One region of the Peribacillus sp. NPDC097284 genome, then DNA from elsewhere that is predicted to be linked to it. Evidence: riboswitches for the same ligand, from Rfam matches in the RefSeq annotation. Region 1 holds a riboswitch; each other region holds the start of a gene.
What was found. Region 1 has a riboswitch for S-adenosylmethionine ahead of ACIQXU_RS11775 (Na+/H+ antiporter NhaC family protein). Riboswitches for the same ligand answer to the same signal wherever they lie in the genome.
Positions count from the first base shown of each region.

Region 2: linked by a shared signal. The riboswitch ahead of mtnK (S-methyl-5-thioribose kinase) and the one ahead of ACIQXU_RS11775 (Na+/H+ antiporter NhaC family protein) in region 1 are both predicted to bind S-adenosylmethionine.
Region 3: linked by a shared signal. The riboswitch ahead of ACIQXU_RS12705 (5-methyltetrahydropteroyltriglutamate--homocysteine S-methyltransferase) and the one ahead of ACIQXU_RS11775 (Na+/H+ antiporter NhaC family protein) in region 1 are both predicted to bind S-adenosylmethionine.
Region 4: linked by a shared signal. The riboswitch ahead of ACIQXU_RS14115 (methionine ABC transporter ATP-binding protein) and the one ahead of ACIQXU_RS11775 (Na+/H+ antiporter NhaC family protein) in region 1 are both predicted to bind S-adenosylmethionine.

Region 1 is NZ_JBIWCZ010000005.1:30,475-35,920, forward strand. It holds gene ACIQXU_RS11770 (alanine/glycine:cation symporter family protein) at 1-1,087, opposite strand, end outside; gene ACIQXU_RS11775 (Na+/H+ antiporter NhaC family protein) at 1,372-2,664, opposite strand; SAM riboswitch class I at 2,865-2,969, opposite strand; gene ACIQXU_RS11780 (ABC transporter substrate-binding protein) at 3,125-4,318, opposite strand; gene ACIQXU_RS11785 (ABC transporter ATP-binding protein) at 4,346-5,053, opposite strand; gene ACIQXU_RS11790 (ABC transporter ATP-binding protein) at 5,046-5,446, opposite strand, start outside.
Region 2 is NZ_JBIWCZ010000003.1:102,190-107,635, reverse strand. It holds gene ACIQXU_RS08560 (pyridoxal phosphate-dependent aminotransferase) at 5-1,189, opposite strand; gene ACIQXU_RS08555 (carbon-nitrogen family hydrolase) at 1,290-2,072, shown strand; SAM riboswitch class I at 2,146-2,298, shown strand; gene mtnK (S-methyl-5-thioribose kinase) at 2,370-3,575, shown strand; gene mtnA (S-methyl-5-thioribose-1-phosphate isomerase) at 3,588-4,634, shown strand; gene ACIQXU_RS08540 (lmo1851 family serine protease) at 5,160-5,446, opposite strand, start outside.
Region 3 is NZ_JBIWCZ010000006.1:8,022-13,467, forward strand. It holds gene ACIQXU_RS12695 (outer membrane protein assembly factor BamD) at 1-18, shown strand, start outside; gene ACIQXU_RS12700 (PTS sugar transporter subunit IIC) at 302-1,339, opposite strand; SAM riboswitch class I at 1,556-1,655, shown strand; gene ACIQXU_RS12705 (5-methyltetrahydropteroyltriglutamate--homocysteine S-methyltransferase) at 1,740-2,843, shown strand; gene ACIQXU_RS12710 (hypothetical protein) at 2,880-3,404, opposite strand; gene ACIQXU_RS12715 (CaiB/BaiF CoA transferase family protein) at 3,578-4,684, opposite strand; gene ACIQXU_RS12720 (amino acid permease) at 4,888-5,446, opposite strand, start outside.
Region 4 is NZ_JBIWCZ010000007.1:65,377-70,822, forward strand. It holds gene ACIQXU_RS14090 (YheC/YheD family endospore coat-associated protein) at 1-227, shown strand, start outside; gene ACIQXU_RS14095 (YheE family protein) at 288-491, shown strand; gene ACIQXU_RS14100 (hypothetical protein) at 550-741, shown strand; gene ACIQXU_RS14105 (hypothetical protein) at 771-995, opposite strand; cobalamin riboswitch at 1,224-1,425, opposite strand; gene ACIQXU_RS14110 (MBL fold metallo-hydrolase) at 1,521-2,342, opposite strand; SAM riboswitch class I at 2,669-2,778, shown strand; gene ACIQXU_RS14115 (methionine ABC transporter ATP-binding protein) at 2,848-3,864, shown strand; gene ACIQXU_RS14120 (methionine ABC transporter permease) at 3,851-4,519, shown strand; gene ACIQXU_RS14125 (MetQ/NlpA family ABC transporter substrate-binding protein) at 4,569-5,390, shown strand.

The sequences.
Region 1 (5,446 bases):
TTCCAACAATCGAACTAAACGCAAATAATAGGACAATAATGGCAAGAAAAATCCCAGCCCAAGATCCTAAACTCTCGCTAAGAGCATTCTGCGTAAGAACAATTCCATCCGTTTCCTTTGATGAATATAGGCCGGAAAACAAGATGATAAAGGCCGTCGAGCTACATATGATGAGCGTATCAACAAAAACGCCTAGTGACTGGATTAGACCTTGTTTTACCGGATGGGTGACATCTGCTGTAGCACCCGCATTAGGTGCGCTCCCCATTCCAGCCTCATTTGAGAACAAGCCACGCTTGATTCCGTTCATCATGGCTGCACCCAGTGCACCACTAGCAATCTCCCTTAATCCATCGAATGCACTTTCAAAGATTAAAGCAAGAACACTAGGTAACTCGGTTATATTTAATATGATGACAACTAAAGCTACTAACACATAAGCTCCTGCCATGATTGGCACGATGACTTCAGACACTTTAGCAACCATCTTAATTCCGCCAAAAATGATAACAGCCGTTATGATAGCCAAAATAAGTGCAGTAATCCATTTATCGACCCCAAAAGATGCTTGGAATGCGCTTGTAATCGTATTGGCCTGTACAGAATTGAAAGCAAGTCCAAAAGTCAATGAAATCAAAACAGCAAACGTGATACCCATCCAACGTGCATTTAATGCTTTTTCCATATAATATGCTGGACCACCACGGAATGCTTCTCCGTCTTTGACCTTGTAAATTTGAGCAAGTGTACTTTCAATGAAAGCAGAAGCAGATCCGATCAATGCGATTAACCACATCCAGAAAACTGCTCCCGGACCACCAGTTGTTATGGCTATAGCCACACCTGCCAGATTCCCCGTTCCTACCCGGGAAGCCGTGCTGATACAAAAGGCCTGAAACGATGATACACCTTTCTTATCTGCTGTAGCACCTTCTCCTAATAACCTAATCATTTCTTTCACCATTCTAAATTGTACGAATTTAGTCCGAAAAGAAAAATAAATGCCCATTCCAATTAATAATATAATCAGTATAGATGACCATAATAAATCATTTGTTTCAGTAATAAACTTTTCTACTATCTCCATTTTTAAACGAACCCACCTCTAATTATTTCAATACAATACCTTTAGAGTTCCCGCTTTTACAAAATAGTAAACACTTAAGAATAAAAATGACTCCGTATATTGTATGTAATTATACTATTTTAATATTATTGAAGGAGGTTATTAGTTTTTTGGAATATTAAAGAATTAAAGATTTCGTCTACACTTTCCATTCGAAGTCACTTACCTTACCCTAAAAAAGCCCTGGAGACAATGCTCCAGGGCAACATTCATGATTCATCGATACTCTTCCAACCATACTATTTTTATTTCTTCTTAGAGAACCGGGGAAAACCTATTAAAATGGCTATGATTCCTGAAATCCCGATCAAGACTGGATAGAAAGAATAGGGTAGGATACTGATAGGAGAGATGTGTGCAACACCGGCAGCTAAAAGTAGTTGTGCCCCGTATGGCAATAATCCTTGAATACTACAAGCGAAAACATCGAGCAAGCTGGCAGATTTCCGGGGATCAATTTCATACTTTTCGGCAATGTTTTTTGCGAGTGGACCAGCAATGATGATGGATATGGTATTATTTGCCGTTGAAAGATTCGTTAAAGCAACCAATCCCGCGATGCTGAACTCTGCACTTTTTTTTGATTTGCTCTTTCTCGTCACGAGGTTCAGTAGATAATCGATGCCACCGTTATGTTTGATAACCGAAACCATGCCTGCAATCAAGATTGCTAAGAAGGAGATTTCATACATCCCAGCCATTCCATCTCCTGCTTTTTGAATAACCTCCATTGCATGATAACTACCATCCGCTAAACCGATGATTCCAGCAAAGACAATGCCGATAGAGAGAACCAAGAATACATTGATTCCCGCTAATGCTGCCACTAGAACACAAAGGTAAGGTAGAATTTTGACCCAACTGTAGGCTTCTCCAGAGATTGTAGCTTGTTCACCCATTGTCAGAAAACCAAGGATAACACATGTAATTATCGCAGCAGGTAAAACAATAAAAAAGTTCACTTTGAATTTGTCTTTCATTTTCGTTCCCTGTGTACGTACAGCTGCTATAGTCGTATCCGAAATGAAAGAAAGATTATCACCGAACATGGCGCCACCAATGACCGCAGCCATGGAAAGGGCAACTGAAATATCGGTTTGTCCACTAATTCCTACTCCAATTGGTGCTAAAGCTACTATCGTTCCCATACTTGTCCCCATAGATAATGAGATAAAACAGGCGATAATAAATAACCCCACCATTAATAGATTTTGCGGAACGATCGAAAGTGCTAGATTCACCGTAGACGCTACGGCTCCCATCCCATTTGCCACTTCCGAAAAAGCCCCAGCCAATAGGAATATGACAACCATCAACATAATATTTGAATCCCCGGCACCTTTACAAAAGATTTCTACTTTGTGATTGAATGATTCCTTTCGATTCATTGCCAGTGCCGCAGCAGATGCAATGGCAATGGCAACAATCACTGGAAATGTGTAAAAATCTTTTGTAATAACACCTGAACCTATAAATAATATCAAAAAAACGATAAACGGCGTTAAAGCCCATGGATTCCCTTTATTGTCTAAACTCATGATGTACACCTCTTTATTATTTTTGCATGGTAATGGATACTCTTTTTGGACTCTCTAAATTTTCCGGCATCCCTTCATTTTAATATGGGCTTGATTATAAAATCAGTAACATACCATCAAGAACAGATTCCTATCCTATGAGTACAAAAAGACCTCTTCCGTTTTATTACAAGAAGAGGTCTTTTAATCTATAAACACTCCTCTTATCTTTCAGGTCGATCGCCTGCTGGATTTGGCACAGCACTCTAAATAAGTCTGCTGCCGAGACATCTTCGGGCCAGTCCCTCAGTCTCTCTTGATAAGAAGTAAGAAATATTCATTTTTTCAAAGCAAATATAAGAGTACAGCATTTTAAGAGTTTTCGCAAGGTAAAGTATTAAAGATTTTTATAAACTTATTGAATGCATTAGTTTTTAGTCTTCGGGGCGTAAAGGTAGCTAGTGTGAAAGCACATGACACTTCACTCTTCTACACTGATGGGTACTACTTTCCCATCTTCTACCGCTCCTACAACGACTTTTGCTGCGAATCCACCATTTTCGTCAATCGAAGGTATATTATAAATTTTCTGTTCAGGTGCCGTATTTGTCAGCCCATCCTGCATATGTTCACGGATGGCTTTCACATCATCGACTGTTCCTGCCGCTTTCATTGCCTCCACAAAGGCATACATAGCAATGTAATTCAACCCCACTTCAGAACTAGCATCTTCCTTATAAATTTTTTTATATTTATCAATGAATGCCGGTGCTGCTTCTTCATTGGAGTTGATAAGCGGAAGAACACCTATCGAACCTTCCAATGTTTCGTATGAACCGGCAATAGGCTTCATTTGATCCAGTTTCGCCTGGTCCATAATAATGAAACCGCCTTTAAAACCTAGTTCTCTTGCTTGTTTTGCAACCTTGGCCGTAGGCTCTGACGCCCCACCGATGAAAAGGACATCAGGCTTTTCTTTTAGAGCATTTGTAACAGTCGTGAAGAAATCCGTTTCTTTAGAAAAATCAATTGAGGCATTATAGACGACTTTACCACCTTGTTTTTCCCAATGAGGAAGTAGGTTTTCCGCCCAGTCTTTCCCGTACTGGGAAGATGGTGGCAATGCCGCAATCTTTTTGCCGAAGTTTTCCATTGCATACGTAGAAAACGGTTCAATATACCCTTCATAATTTGGCGGGATCCTCACTGTTAATGAATTTCCGCTTTCCGTGATAGCTGGTTCACTCGAATAGGCACCGATGATGAAATTCTCTTTTTCGTTAAAAACCTGTAGGGCGAGTATCCCTCCGCTATGAGGAGTGAAAATAATCGGAGTTTTATATTCCTGGATTAAACGTTTAGCATTTGAACCCGTTTCATTCGGTAAGTACTTATCATCCAACGAAACCAGGTTGAGCGTATATTTTTCCCCTTCCACTTCGAATCCACCGGCATCGTTTATTTCATTTACAGCCATCTCCATACCATTTAACGTTCGTTTTCCATATAAGGCTGCTGCTCCACTCAAAGGGCCGCTAAAACCGATATTGACAACATTCTTCCCTTTACTGGCCTTTCCTCCCCCACTTGATGCAGGGCTGTCTCCCTTGTTACACCCCACTAGTGCCGTTAGGACGAGTAATAGCATTACAAAGAATACACTCAACTTTTTCATAAAAATCCCCCATTCATTTTTAAACTCTTATGCTCCGATATAGGCTTTCCGTACTTCATCGTTAGACAATAATTCTTTTGCGGTCCCTTCAACGACAATTTCCCCATTTTCAAAAACATATCCTTTATCTGCAATGCTAAGAGCAGCATTCGCATTCTGTTCGGCTAGTAGAACGGTTATTCCTTCCCGGTTTATTTCTTCGATGACTTGGAACATCTGTTCAACAATCAAAGGAGCGAGGCCCACAGAAGGTTCATCTAGCATCAAAAGCTTCGGTTTAGACATCAAAGCCCTGCCAATGGCCAGCATCTGTTGTTGTCCACCACTCAGGCTTCCGGCTTCATCATGGAGTTTTTCTTTTAAAATAGGAAATAAATGATAGACATTTTCCAACGAGGACTTGATTTCCATCTTTTTTTTTCGATGTACGTAAGCTCCCATCTTCAAGTTTTCCTGGACAGTCATCTGAGGAAACAGTTTCCGCCCTTCTGCACATTGCACGATTCCAGCTTGGACATTCTTATCCGGAGCCCTACCTCCGATAGCCAGTTCCTCAAAATGAATTTCACCCTGAGCCAGCTTGCTTATGCCGCTGATAGAACGGAATGTCGTGCTTTTACCTGCTCCATTCGCCCCCAATAGAACGACAATTTCTCCCTTTTCCACTTCAATATTCACTTGCTTAATCGCAGTGAAGCTCCCATAACATACAGTAACATCAGTTAACTTAAGCACTAGCACTACCTCCTAAATAGGCTTTAATAACCGCCTCATTCCCCCTGATTTCTTTTGGAGTGCCCTCAGCAATTTTTTCCCCGTAATTCAGGACCATGATATGGTCAGCTAAGTTCATGATCATATGCATCTTGTGCTCGATCAAGCAAATCGTGAAGCCTGACTGATTTAACTCCTTGATCAGTTCTGTAAGCCCTTCTGTTTCATCAGGGTTTATGCCGGCAGCCGGTTCATCAAGAAAGATGATTTCCGGATCCGTCGCAAGGGCAAGGGCAATCGCCGTCCTCTTCTTTTCCTCTTGAGAAATACTCGAGACCATCTTATTTGCCGCATCCATTAAGCCGACAATTCTCAAAACTTCCATCGCTTTATCACGACAGGTCTTTTCCTCCC
Region 2 (5,446 bases), on a different contig from region 1:
TATCTCACTGATTTTCTTTGAATATATTCAATGTACGAATTCTTTCTACCGCTTCTTGGAGTCTGTCTTCTGAAGTGAGCAGTCCCACCCTGACGTATCCTTCACCAAATTCACCGAAACCATTTCCTGGTGCAACTGCTACATGGGCATGTGCCAGTAAATGATCTGCAAAGCTCGCTGAAGTAAATCCTTCCGGGACCTTTAGCCAAGCAAAGAAGGAAGCATCTGGAGCCTGGACATCCCATCCAATGGATCGTAACCCTTCAATAAATACATTTCGTCGTCCTTCGTACATGTTCACGAGTTCCTTCACACACTCTTGTGAATCCAGTAAAGCGCATGCCGTGGCTTCTTGTATTGCGGGAAAAAGGCTGACGTAAAGATGATCCTGCAATAATTCAAGCGATTCGATGACACTCTGGTTGCCAACCGCAAAGCCAACCCTCCACCCCGCCATGTTATATGTTTTAGAAAGGGTGTAAATTTCTATCCCCACTTCTTTTGATCCTTCTGCTTGAAGGAAGCTTACCGGTTTTTTCCCATCGAACCCAATTGCACCATATGCGAAATCATGAACCACACATATCGAGTGTTCTTTTGCCATGGAAACCGTTTCTTCGAAGAATTCTGCTGACGCCGATGCTCCTGTGGGATTATTGGGATAATTCAAGAACATCATCTTCGCTTTGTCAAAAACCTCTTTATCTATTTCCTTATAATCGGGAAGAAAATCATTTTCTTCCGTCAAGGGCATAATTTCCGTTTTAGCTTGGGCTAACGCTACACCTGACAGGTAATCTGGATAGCCCGGATCAGGCACTAAAATTGTATCGCCTGGATTCAATAAGCATTGCGGTAATTCGACTAGACCAGCCTTTCCACCGAAAAGAATCGCCACTTCCGTTTTAGGATCTAGCTTGACGCCATATTCACGTTCATAAAAGAGGGCCGCAGCTTCTTTTAAATAGGGAAGCCCCCTAAAAGGAGAATATTTATGATTCATGGAATTTCCTGCTGCTGTCTGCAGGCTCTTCACGATATGTTCAGGAGTCGGTTGGTCTGGATTTCCCTGCCCAAGATTAATGACATCCTTGCCTTCTGATGTTATGTTATTAACTTTTTCGACTAAAGAAGCAAAAAACTGCTTTGGAAGCTCTTGAAGAAGTCTGGATTTTTCGAATTGCACCATCTTTGCACCTTCTCTGAAATTTCTTGAAATTATAGTCACAAATGATATATGTTTATCTTAATCTTGTAAAGTACTTTTTTACATATGGAGGTTTTAAATGATGAAATGGAAAATCGCCTGTTTACAAATGGACATTGCCTTTGGACAGCCAGATATAAATTTCCAGGTGGCAAAACAATGGATTGAAAAAGCTGTACAGTCTAAACCGGACATCGTCATGCTGCCGGAACTATGGACAACCGGCTATGACTTAACGAGATTACATGAAATTGCAGACGAAGAAGCAGAACAAACCATTACCTTTCTAAAAGCCCTTGCAAAAAAACACCACATTAACATAATCGGTGGCTCGATTGCAAAGAAAACTAAGGAAGGCATCTATAACACAATGCTCATCATCGATAAAGAAGGCAAACTGGTTAAAGAATATGATAAACTCCATCTGTTTCAATTGATGGATGAACACCATTACTTACAACCTGGCAAAAAAGATGGCTTATTCTCCCTCGATGAAAAGATTTGCGCCGGATTCATTTGCTATGATATCCGTTTTCCAGAATGGCAACGGGCCCATACGGTACGAGGTGCGGAGGTTATCTTCGTGACCGCCGAGTGGCCAAAGCCTAGGCTCCATCATTGGAGGGCACTGTTAATCAGCAGGGCAATCGAAAATCAAGCATTCGTTGTGGCTGTGAATCGTTCCGGTTCTGACCGAAATAATCATTTTGCCGGACATTCCATCATCATCGACCCGTGGGGAGAAATCATTTGTGAGGCTGGTGAAGAAAAAGAACTTCTACTCGGCACCCTTGACTTAGAAAAAGTAGGAGAAGCAAGAAATAAAATACCCGTTTTCGAAGATCGGCGGCCCGAGTTTTATTAATTTACCATTGACAAACTATTTGAAATATTGATATCATTCATTCGAGATTAATTTTCTGAAAATAAATACAATACTCTTATCAAGAGCAGGCTGAGGGATAAAGGCCCTATGAAGCCCAGCAACCGACTGTAATACCATTGTGAAATGGGGCGGGAATTCCGCCGGATTATATCCACAGAGCACGGTGCCAAATCCACCAGAAAGAATTCTTTCTGGGAGATAAGAGGTTCGAAGTGAAGCTTCTGCCTCTTTCTATGGGAAAGGGGCCTTTTCATATTTTTTAATGTACTTGGAGGGATAACAATGACTCAACCATCAAATTTCAAGCTATTGACAAACGAAACGGCAATTGACCTAACGAAGAAACTTGGGTTACTGCATTCAGATGACTCATTACTATGTAATGAAATCGGTGACGGAAATTTAAATTATGTTTTTCACGTTACAAATCCCGTAACAAATAAAGGAGTCATCATCAAACAAGCAGTTCCTTACGCAAAGGTTCTTGGTGAAAGCTGGCCATTGACTTTAAAAAGATCGGCTATCGAAGCGAATGCATTAATTCAATTCAGAAGCTATTGTCCCGAACTTGTCCCACAAGTCTATTATTCTGATGAACAGCTTGCAATCACCGTCATGGAAGATTTATCACACTTGAAAATCGCCCGGACCGGATTAATTGAAGGAGATCATTTCCCTCTATTATCCAAACACATTGGTGAATTTGTTGCAAAGACCGCTTTTTATACGTCTGATTTTCATTTGGAACCGGCAGCGAAAAAAGAGGTTGCCCGGAACTTCACGAATCCAGAACTCTGCAAGATTACTGAGGTTTTCATTTTCACGGATCCTTTTTTGGAGGAACATCCAGGCGAGTTTGAGCTTGAGTTGCTGGAGGCTGCCAAGTCTATATGGAAAGATGCTGATTTAATACTGGAAGTGGCTAAGTTAAAACAAAGCTTCGAATCCGAGCAGGAGGCCCTTCTTCATGGCGATTTACATACGGGAAGTATATTTGCAAGTGATACAGAAACAAAGGTAATTGACCCTGAATTCGCTTTTTATGGTCCTGTTGGATTTGACCTTGGACAATACATGGCGAATCTCCTATTCCAGGCAGTAACACGCGAGGCCACTGGGAAGGAAGAAATCTTTACTCATCTTCAGGAATTTTGGAATACATTTGAAGAAACCTATACGAACCTGTGGAATTCTGAAAATAAAAGTCCTTACAGTAAGATCGAAGGTTATCTTCCATATGTACTCAACAAGTTTAAAGGTGATGCATATGGCTTTGCAGGATGTGAACTAATTCGAAGAACCATTGGCCTATCTCATGTTGCTGATTTAAATGGCATTGAGAATAAAGAAACTAGAATTACAGCTAAAACGGCTACCTTGAAAATCGGGGCCCATATAATCAAAAATCGGAAAGAACTGAATATTTCAGCAGTGATAGAAGCCGTAAAGCAATATACATTGCCTTCCTATTCAGCCCTATAAGGAGATATACATATGACAACTACAACGCCACTACCCTATTCCGTCCAATGGAATGATACCCATATTACCTTATTGAATCAACAGGCCTTGCCATCAAAAATAGAATTCATTGAACTTTTTACGGTTAAAGATGTATATGACAGCATCTTGACCTTGAAGGTCCGTGGTGCCCCCGCTATCGGGCTAACTGCAGCATTTGGCGTTGCTCTTGGTGCAATCCAGGAAAATACCACGGATTTATGGCAATTTAAACACAATGTCACGAAACATGTTACTACACTCGCTTCTTCAAGACCAACAGCGGTCAACCTTTTTTGGGCACTGAAAAGAATGGAGAATACTCTACAAGCAGCCAATAGCATAGCTTCAGCCAAAAGCGCTCTTGTTGCTGAAGCAAAAAAGCTATTTTCAGAGGATGTGGAGATGTGCCGAAAAATTGGTGAATACGGATTGTCTTTATTCAACGAGGGTGATTCTATTTTAACCCATTGTAATGCTGGGGGGATAGCCACTGCAAGGTACGGAACTGCCCTCGCACCTTTCCACCTGGCCAAGGAAAGATCCTTTCCTATAAAGGTCTATGCCTGTGAAACGAGACCTGTCTTGCAAGGGGCACGACTCACCGCATGGGAACTTATGCAAGCTGGAGTGGACGTTACATTAATCTCGGATAATATGGCAGCCCACACCATTCATCATAAAAAAATCGAAGCCATTATAGTCGGAGCAGACCGTATTGCGGCAAACGGTGATACAGCCAATAAAATTGGTACATTGGGTTTGGCGATATTAGCTAAGCATTACGATATTCCTTTCTATGTAGCAGCACCATCAAGTACATTCGATTTATCTCTCGAGTCGGGTATCTCCATCCCAATCGAAGAAAGGAATGGGGATGAAATCACTTCTATACAAGGAGTCAGGATAGCACCAGAAAATGTGAAGACATTCAATCCTGCTTTTGACGTTACGCCCCATTCTCTTATTACAAGCATCATTACCGAAAATGGCATCATTTCACCTGATTACAGGAGTAATATCCCGCTTTTTGTAAAATGAAATTATTTATAAAGGATTGATCAAGGGGCTGTCCCAAAAGGTGTAATTACACACCGAAATTGAATAAATAGTAAAAGGCAGAAACGTTGATTTAACAACATTTCTGCCTCTTTATTTTTGCGAAATTCACTGGAATAAGGACTTATTAGACAGCCCCTTCATTCTTTTCACGATTAACCTTGGAAACCCATTCAGTTGCTCCTGTTATATTTATTCTGACGAGGTTCTTTTTGATAGATATAATCGCAGAATTTAGTCAGAGTGGCATCTAGCCTTCTTTGATTTTTCTGCCGCTTTTCGGTAGTAATTATTCTTAGCCTTGTATGAAAGTTCATGTTCCTCAAGCAGGGTTTACCGCTCGTTTTCTTCAAATTCTACTTCATCATGGGTACCCTTCCATTCCCCACCCATTGGTACTTCTTCCATGGTCACCTTATGGATTACACACACACCTAAGTCAAGCACACGAAAAACGGCCCATCAGCAATAAATGCTTGCTGATGGGCCGCTTGTTTTTATAAAAGATTATTTGATTTTCTTTTTCAATACTTCCACCGCTTTTTTCACTTGAGTATCATTTTTAAGGATTTTATCCCTAATGACTTCCATCAATTTAACGGTTGTATCGTCTTTAATGACACCTGTTTCTTTGATCTTATGATCCTTTTGGAATTCCTTGACCGCTACCTTTGTTTCTTCATCGAAATACTTATCCACTTTTCCTGGATTATACCCGGCTTCTTTCAGCATTTTCTCCGCTGCTTCTACTTCACTCGAGGAATCCGATACTTTCAATCCTTTATCAGGAGAGA
Region 3 (5,446 bases), on a different contig from region 1:
CCTTCGACCAACTCCTAACGGGATGAGACCGATGCCATGAACCGTCGAGATACGCTTCGGTTTATGGCTCTTTCTATTTTCTTCTTCAACCGGTGCGATGTCCAGCTTGCCTCTATAAAGAAGGTAAGTGGAATCGTTTAGACGTGTATTTATCCTGAGTAAAGTGGATGAAATGAATCCTGGCCATCATCAGATACCGCAGATTCTAGATTTAAAAGTTGAAGTACCCTTGAATTAGCCTCCTCATCAAAAGAAGCAGCCAGAGCTAAACGCCTGACTGCTTCTTTTATTTGGTTTCCTTTTATTCAAAATGCAAGGTATAGTCGTCTGCTTTAATCCATTTTAATTTCTTTGAGAAAACGTAGATTAGTACAAGGTTCAACACAATCGGAAGAATGAAGAAAATGATGACCATGATGGATATGTTACTGAAAATCCATCCGCCTTCCGCCAGTTTCATGTAGTTCAAGGGACCGACCAATCCCGATAAACCAAATCCAGCACTATACGGGGTCCCTTGTATGTTTAACAAACCTGCCAACGCACCAAGAATAGCGGACGTGATTAACATGGGAAACGCAATTTTCGGTTTCATGAAGAAATTCCTCATTTGAATCTTAGGGGAACCCAACACATGGGCTAAAGCCGTCCCTAATGAATTCGCTTTGTAGCTTGCAATGGCTAGGCCCACACCAGCTGCCACGATTCCTAGGTTGGCCGCACCAGATCCTATACCTGAGAGCATAATGACCGTCGCCACCCCAACCGTTGAAATGGGAGATAAGATAATGAGACAGAATATAACGGAAATAATGGCTCCCATCAAAATGGGCTGCAATGACGTCACGTTAGCGATGCCGACTCCTAATAGTCCCGTAGCGGATTTTACGTATGGCAGAATTAAGTATCCAATCATTCCTGGTACCAAGATACTTAAAGTCGGCATCAAAAGAATCGCATACGCCTTTAATCTATCGCCAATTAGTTGCAGGAACAATACGGTCAATGCCGCGGTAATTCCAGTATTGATTACAACGCCAATCCCATTAAGGGCAAACAAACCATCAGCCGTTTTCTGGATGGCGCCACTTCCGACCATGGCCGCGATCCCGATACTGGCCGTTTGAATGGATGATAGCTTGAACGAAATCCCGACCATCACCCCAATCATGACAGGTAACAAGCTCATCACGAAAACGGTGATATCGAATATATGCTGTAACACGGGAAAATGTGGAATCAATAGTTTAAGTATTTCCCCTAACAAAGCATTCGGAATTAATGAAACGACAATCCCTATGCTCATCCCCGTTAATAATTTATTAAAAAAATCTCTCATCTGAATAATCCCCTATCTCGCTGTAATGTACACAATTATAAGAAATATTCTGACAATAGTCAAAGGATTTTTTTAATACTTCACCGCGAAAGTGTATAAAAGTATTTAAACTAAGAGAAACTCACTTTCTAATAACGCTTATATTCTAAATTATCTGTTTTCTATTGACCTTTACTAATACTACCTGTATAGTCGTAATTAATTGAATAGTTCATTTTCTTATCCAGAGAGGTGGAGGGACTGGCCCTTTGATACCTCAGCAACAGACTTTACTGTACTGTGCTAATTCCAGAAGTGTTCAACTTGAAGATAAGAAGAGAATATAAGCATTGCTGATTATACCTCTTCTTTTTTTAAAGAAGAGGTTTTTATATTTTAATAAGGAAAGTAGGAATCTACCATGTCTATCACTTTAACGAAAGCTCCATTCAAAGCCGACCACGTAGGAAGTCTATTAAGACCAGAAAGTATACATCTGGCAAGAAAGCAACGGAAAGAAGGAATCATTACCGCAGAACAATTACGCGACGTTGAAACGAAGGAAATCAAGCGTATCGTCGATAAGCAAATAGAAATCGGTTTAGAGGCAGTGACTGATGGGGAATTCAGACGCACCTGGTGGCACTTTGACTTCTTGGAACATTTAAATGGAATCGAAGGGTATGTCACGGAAAAAGGCCTCACCTTTGATGGAATTGAAACAGAACGTTATAACGTTCGGAATACAGGAAAAATTTCTTTCAACCCAGATCACCCCTTTATTAAAGACTTTATTGAGTTTAATGAAATCGTGGACGGACGGGCTGTGGCGAAACAAACCATCCCTAGCCCCAATCAATTATTTGCGGTAGGGGTCCATAATGAAGAAATCTATCCTGACATCGAAGACTATGCAAAAGATATTATCAAAGCCTATCAAGATGCTTTACAAGCCTTTTACGATGCCGGTGTACGTTATTTACAATTAGATGATGTATACATAGCCAGGCTTTCCGCTCCGGACTTCCAGTTCAAAGAGGGGAATTATACAAGGGAACAATTAATCGATTTAGCATTGCGCGTGATTAATGGGACGTTGGAGGGAAAACCAGAGGATTTGGTTGTCACGACTCACCTTTGTCGTGGAAATTACCAATCGACTTGGGCTTTTGAAGGCAGCTATGCCCGTATCGCCCCAACTCTATTGGCCAAGGAAAATGTAGATGGATTTTTCTTGGAATACGATGATCATCGTTCAGGGGATTTTAAACCATTAGAACACATTCCAAATGACGGCGCACAAGTCGTTCTTGGTGTGGTTACTTCGAAGAATGGCGAACTTGAAGATAAAGAAACCGTTAAATCACGTATTAAAGAAGCGGGACAATTCGTGCCACATGAACACTTGTGCTTAAGCCCTCAATGCGGATTCGCTTCCACACATCTTGGCAACAAGCTAACGGAAGATCAGCAATGGGAAAAGTTAAAGTTCGTTGTGGATGTCGCCAAAGAAGTCTGGGGATAAGAACAAAAAGGGACGAGCCTATGCTCGTCCCTTTATTCAACAACATCGATCGTCCTCATCCTCTTTCTTCCCTACTACATCATCTGTCACCTTATCATCGAGCTGGTTCTTCAATGTCAATTCTGCCGCCTTTCCATCACTTGGCGACCCATCGGAAAAATACATCGGAAATAAGGAAAAGAACATAATATAGAAAGAGAAATATATGAATTGATACCAGAGGACCGATTTCTCCAAGATCCCCTGATAAACCAAACTATATATCAACAACATGCTAATTAGGTTAAAGAGGGCTCCCCCTAGATAAATCAAACTATTCGTGAACTTATTATCATATTTTAATCCCTTGAACTCACAATGCCCATTCCAAAAGTAGTATTTTCTCACTTCTATATTGCAAAAGGAGAAAATCTTATCTCCACATCCGATCTTGATTTTTTTCTCCGTACCGCCAAATAGCGTGACAAAGAATAGATGCCCACCTAAATGAATGAGCGTGACAACCGGTAAAATCAGAAAAAAGGAAAAGAGAAATTTAGTGATATCAGACAAACCGAACATGCCAATCATCCCCCTTATTTGAGCTTGGTGTATACAGACAAGTCCTTATTCGAAGGATGATACTCTCTTACCCGGTGTGGATACGTTATAACTAGTAAATATTCACATGTCTTAAGGGACTCCCCCTTTAACCCACAAAAAAACCGGCAGATCATCTGCCGGTCCATCCGTTGCTATCGCTCCAATTCAAGAGTGCCAAAGACCTCATCATTACTTTGTCCCGGCTTCATCCCAACATGTTTATACTCTGGAGTGAAGACCGATGTTTTGATGGGACAAGCCATCTGCCTCTGCATATTTCCTTCTCCATCAGGCACTTCGACTATCATGCCACGTGCTTGCAGTTGCGGGTGATTGGTCGCTTCAGAAAAAGTCAGCACCGGTTCGACACAAGCCTCGAACTCTTCGAATATGCCCTGCCATTCTTCAAATGTCTTTTCAAGAAATGCATGCTTGATGATCCTTTTGAATTGGATGCTACTTTCCGCATCTTGCTTCATGCTTAACTCGAACAGTTCAGGCTGTCCGATTGCTTCACATAACACTTCACGGAATGATGGCTCCAAGCTTCCAACCGAGAAGTAACGGCCGTCTTTCGTTTCATAAAAATCATAAAATGTTCCGCCATTCAATACCAACTTTTCCGGTTCAAGCTCCAATCCACCCTGTAAATGTAGGGGGGCAGATATCGCATTCAAAGCAAAGCTGCAATCGGTCATGCTAATATCGATGAACTGACCTTCACCCGTCCGCTCCCGGTAGATGACTGCCGACAAAATCCCGATGACAGCATGCATGGAGCCTCCTGCAAGGTCGGCTATTTGTGTTCCATTTTTTGCAGGTCCTCCTTTTTGCGTACCTGAGTAACCGGACAACCCCGCTATCGAAATATAGTTGATATCATGACCTGGACGATTCTTGTAGGGACCAGTCTGACCAAAGCCAGTAAGCGAACAGTAAATCAACTTTGGATTGATTTGTTTTAATTCTTCATATCCTAGCCCCAACCGATCCATGACACCCGGCCGGAACTGTTCAAGGACAATATCATATTCCTTCACTAGATTCTTTACGGCATCAATCGACTCCTGCCGTTTCAAATCAAGGGCAACCGATTTTTTTGAACGGTTCAAATATTGATCGACTCCCCATGTATCAGCCTTGGCCGGCCGTTCCACCTTCAACACTTCCGCTCCTAAGTCTGCAAGCATGAGCGTAGCGAATGGCCCTGGCAAAAGTGTCGAAAAGTCTAGCACTTTCAGATTGGTCAGTAGTGTCATCGTTCATGCACCTTCCTTTTCTACCAAATGGATGCATTCTTCCTCAGTTGGGATTTCTATCTTTTATACTCATTCTTCTTCCACCCTTTCGTTTCCTGCAAAACAACATTCACATCCAATTCAATGCGACTAACATTGGTACATGTTCAATTTAAAATAATAAAAAAACCGGAACCATATGAACATGGTCCGGAAGTTTGTTTTCAGTCATACTTTTCATCAAAATTAATTTCCACTTCTTCGAGCTTAACGAATCTCGTTTTCTTAATCAATTTATACCCAAACCAGAGGGCGAGAAAAAGAGGGATTCCTAAGTATGCCGCCACCACACTTCCCCAATCGATATGGTCCGAAAAGAACGCTTGGATATTTTGAGCCAAGATGACGACCATTCCAATTGTAATGGCAAATATCGTCCCGATTGGAAACCATAAAGCCTTGTACGGCAGCTTATCCAATGAATGCCCTTGTAACACATATGCCTTACGGAAGCGATAATGGCTTATGGAAATGCCCAGCCAGAAGATAAATCCCGTTATCCCGATCGCGTTCATTAACCATAGATATACGGTGCCATCACCGAATATGGAAGCCAAAAAGGCAAGCATTCCGATGGCACATGTTAAGATCATACCCGCCACTGGGACCCCTCGTTTATTCAGTTTGGCAAAAATCCGGGGTGCTTGCCCGGCTTTAGCCATCGAATATAACATACGGGTAGAGGCATATAAGCTTGAATTCCCCGCAGATAATACCGCAGTT
Region 4 (5,446 bases), on a different contig from region 1:
AGTTGGCGAACATTGCGCAAAGATGTGGAATCATCCTCTCCAGGAAGTTTGGCTTTCTTGGGGAATTCTCCATTGATATCGGGGAAGATACATCCGGTGCTCTATTCATTTATGAAGTCAATTCAAAACCCATGCAATTTGATGAAGAGGAAATTGAAGCGAGCCGCCTACTACATTTAAAAAACCTGTTCATTGAATTAACTTTTCCGAATCACATAAGAAAATAACCTCCATCCTGCTTTTTCCATTATAATGAAATGAGAAACAGCGATATGGAGGTTATACATATGATTACGCATTTTCAATGGAAGCCGTTGCACAAGAATTTACCTGGCTGGAAGATTTCCTTTTACTTCAATAAATTGGCCGTCCAAGCCCTCTATCATAAAGATGGGTCCATTGAGTGGTTAACCAATCCGCCTGTAGAGTCAGAGGAAGAAAAACTCAAGGGCATGATTCATGATTTAATGGTGTACCACGTGTACGACTAAATAGAATAAAGAATCCCTCTTTGGCTAACACTAATAAAAAGCCAAGGAGGGATTTCATTTGGATAAAGAAAAGATTACATTTCTGAAGGATACCGAGTATGACGGTAAGGATTCTGTATATCTCGATATCGACCGTATCATCAATGAAGGACTTGCTGGCGGAAACGTCTATGAAGCCGCGGACACCTTGAACATTGAGGAAGCCCATGACTTTCATGATGAAACGGAACCGAACATCAATAAAGATTGAAAACAAGGGCTTCCCTTATGGGTGGCTCTTTACTTGATTTCTTGATAGCCGAATATTTCTAGATTCACTTGGCTAAAGGCTCTTTCAAGATTTGCTTCGTATTCTTTCCTATCTTCTACGTTTTTGCCATGAACCTGGATTTCCTCAATCAAGCTTGCTCGGCAATCATCTAAAGATATCATTTCTTCCACACAAAAGTTACGCATGATTTGCGCTTTTAAATAGTCCGTAAAATGCTCAACTGTACCAAACAATGATATGGCCCCCTATGATAGCTGTCCTGTCTAATTAGCAGGATTCTTTTTGAATGTTGTCCAATATGGACTTGTAAAAAACAAAAAACAACTTCCCATTCAGAAGTTGTTAGAGTGCAAACGAAACATAACAAAAATGACCATGATTCCCCATTTTTCTACAAAAATAAGAAAGCATGTTCTTGCTAATTTTTCGCACTTAACACCCCCTATCCTCGTAGGTTTCTGGCGTTGTGCTAAAAACGGGCAGGTCTCCTGGCTCATGATCATCGCTTTTCGAACCTTCCCATCTTTTCTTGCAAAAAAGACAGTGGCATTCCTTCGAATCGCTCTCATTTACAGTTGCGGGACAGCGTCGGATTCTAACCGACTTCCCTTTTAAGCAGATAAGCTACACTTTCTTATCTGCACCCATTTCTAGACGAAATACTATTTTTCAGTTTAACTGTATCAAATTTTCACTAGGATTACAATGAGGCTCCTGCCTTGTTCTTGGGCCCTATCTATCCTCTTTCCTCCTATTCATCATTTCTTCCTGTCCTCTGAATACACCCTACTCTCTTTCAGTATCGATGTAATGATATGCTCCGAATCCCATTCATGACCGGATATCTCGATAAGCGGATACCGATTAGGCAACACGTTTTGCTGAATTTCATGGACTTCCAATCCTTGATCATGCAAACGCAGAATTTCACCGCGCAGATTTTCCAAGTAACTGAGCTTTCTTCCAAACATTTCCTTTCCGTTCGGGACATATCCGGCATGGCAGCAAAAGACCTCTTTAAAATCATACTGAAGCAGTTTCTTGATGGATTCCATGATGACCGGGATAGATTCTTCCCTTAAAACGAGCTTCGTTTTCGGCGTTACAAACAGGTCACCCGAAAACAGCATACCATTACTATGGTTCAGGTAAACCATATGGTCCCTCGAATGCCCTGGCGTAAAGATTGGCTCCCATGTTTGAGTGCGTGAATGGACGATCCCTCCTAATGGTTCTGCCTTGAAGGCATCCCTATCTCCCCAAAAAACTCTACGATAATCGGGATATTCTGCATCCTTTGCACAAATATCGAGGGACATCGGATGAATATAGATGGGAACGTTCCTATGTTCCTGTATCCATGCGGCCCCACCCGTATGGTCCTCATGATAATGCGTCAGCGCAACCATATCGTAATCAGCGGTTTCAAAGAATGGAGTAAGTTCCTTCAACAAGATTTTTGCCCCCGTATCAACTAACATGCCATCGGTTAAGAACACATTCACGCTCATGCCTGATTTGTTTCCTTCCGGTGTCCCTTTTACGCAAACCACATCGTTTATCGTTTTCATTTCCAGCATGACTTTCCACCCCAATCATTTTTTTGGAAAAACTCATCATCCTTTATTTTCTAATTTACTTACAATAAATGTATTATCTCTCCATACTTTTTACAAGTATAATATTTTTTCTAATGATGGGAGTGATCAAAGTCCATATTCTTACGCAGACAGGCCATGTAAGATCCGGGACGTTCCGTGTAACTTAGCAAATGGCCACTATAATCTGGGCAAGTAGATCGTTTGATTCATAATCTTGATAAAATTCAAAAAATAATTGACATTACTGTATTTAACAAATAATATAGATTATATTAAAAAAATAATAAAATACTAAAATAGTAATTAACTTATCAAGAGTGACTGAGGGACCAGGCCCTATGACGTCCGGCAACCGCCCCACATCGGGAATGGTGCCCCTTCCTGCAGAATGAAATACCATTCTGAAAGATAAGACGGGATATAATTTCGCTGCCTCTTTCTGAATGATAGAGGTAGCTTTTTTATGTATAAGGAGGATAGCATCATGATTGAAATTCGTTCAGTTCGAAAGGAATATATCTCGAAGAATACCCGAGTTATCGGAGTGGATAATGTATCTTTAACCATTCAAACGGGAGAGGTTTATGGGATTGTCGGGTATAGCGGCGCGGGAAAGAGTTCATTGATTCGCTGTCTGAATCTTCTTGAGCGTCCGACCAATGGTAGCATCATCATCGATGGCGTCGACTTAACAACCTTATCAAGCCAGGAGCTTCGCAAACAACGCCAGAAAATCGGCATGATATTTCAGCATTTTTCCCTAGTCAGTTCCAAAACGGTTTTTGACAATATCTCCTTCGCCTTGAAAGCCGCCCATCAACCAAAGGAGGTCATTACTAACCGCGTTCTGGAACTTTTGGATATCGTTGGCCTTCGGGATAAAAAAGATGTTTATCCGGCTCAACTCAGTGGCGGACAAAAACAGCGGGTAGGCATTGCACGGGCCTTAGCGAATGACCCTACCGTCCTATTATGTGATGAAGCGACATCAGCCCTTGATCCAACCACTACGAAGTCGATCTTACAGTTGTTGAAAAAGATCAATAAAGAACTGGGCATCACCATCGTGTTGATCACCCATGAAATGGAAGTGGTCAAGGAACTGTGCCATCGTGTCTCCGTCATGCAAGATGGACGAATTATTGAAGATGGCCCTGTTTATGAAATATTTTCACAACCCAAACAAGAACTGACTAAGCAGTTCATCAGTAGCGTGTTGGATTTTGAACTTCCTCCCCACCTTATTAGGGAAAACAAAGGAACGATTATCAAAATACAATTTGAAGGGCAAACCGCTGGTGAATCGATTCTCTCGGATACTCTACAAAACTATTCTGTCAGAGGGAATATCCTGCACGGGAAAATTGAATATATCCAGGATCTTCCTCTAGGAATCTTGATCATCGAATTGATTGGTGAGCTTGAAGAAGTGCAAGTAGCCCTTGAATACATAAGAAGCCGGACCCAATCTGTGGAGGTGTTAAAGCATGTCACTGCTTGATTCCATCATCAATATTTTGCCTGACCTTAATAAAGCCTTTCTGGAAACGATTTATATGGTCGGAATTTCCCTTGCGGTTGCCCTCCTGATTGGACTGCCTCTAGGAGTGTTGCTGTTTACGACGACCAGGAATTTGTTCTTTGAAAATATCACGTTGAATCGATCCCTCGGTTTCGTGGTTAATCTAGTCCGCTCGATTCCGTTTATCATTCTTTTAGTCGCTTTGCTTCCTTTAACCGAATTCCTTACCGGGTCAACAATTGGACCGCTAGCGGCTTCCGTTTCCCTATCAGTCTCCGCCATTCCTTTTTTCGCTAGGATCGTAGAATCTGCATTGAGGGAAATAGATAAGGGAGTGATCGAAGCCGCCATTGCAGTGGGCGCTTCCCCATGGATGATCATCAAGGATGTGCTTCTTCCTGAAGCAAGGCCTGGAATCATCCAAGGCGTGACATTAACGACGATATCACTCATCGGCTTCTCGGCTATGGCAGGAACAATCGGCGGAGGAGGAATCGGTGACCTCGCGATTCGTTTCGGCTATTACCGTTATGACAACACGATCATGATCACAACGGTGGTCGTTCTGATCTGTCTTGTCCAAATCATCCAAATGATAGGCGATAAGGCCTCTCACTATGTAAACAAACGATAAGATTCATAATGTTAACGATGACACTACATTAAACAAGGAGGAATTTTTCATGAAAAAAATCACTTCATTATTATCTATATGTGCATTAGCCCTTGGGTTGTCAGCTTGCGGAAATGACGATGCGACAACTAAAACGGAGGACAAAAAAGAATTAAAAATTGGGGCAACGACTGGCCCTTATGCCGACATGGTCATAGAGGCCATACAACCCGGACTTGAAGACCTTGGCTACAAAGTGGACATCGTCGAATTCAGTGATTATATCCAGCCGAATAAATCACTTGGTAATGGTTCGATCGATGCCAACCTCTTTCAGCATAAAGTGTATATGGATAATTTTTCAAAGGAACATGACTTAGAGCTCTCTGACCTTATTATTGTTCCAACGGCACCGATGGGCATTTACTCCACGGAATACAAATCATTGGCCGATATTAAAAATGGTGCGACCATCGCCGTTCCCAATGACCCAGTCAACCTCTCCCGTGCACTTAAAGTTTTATTGGATGAGGGCCTGATTGAAGTGGATCCGGATGTTGACCCATTAAGAATATCTGAGAAAGATGTAACAAAGAATCCGAAGAACATTCAATTCGAACCACTGGAATCGGCACAATTACCTCGTGCAACGGACAGTGTTGACCTATCGGCCGTTCCTGGTAATTTTGCGATTGCCGCCAAAATGGACCTTCAAGATGCTCTTGCATTAGAAAACATGCCAGATACGTATCGCAATGTCGTGGCTGTAAACACTAAGGATAAAGACGCCCAATTTGCAAAAGATATCAAATCAGTTGTAGAAAGTGCCGAATTCGAAAAGGTGATTGATGACAAGTTCCAAGGCTTCGGTAAACCCGATTGGATGAAATAAGGAAACAGCAAGTATGGGTCTGCTCCTGTCTGGGGCAGGCCTTTACTGATTAACAA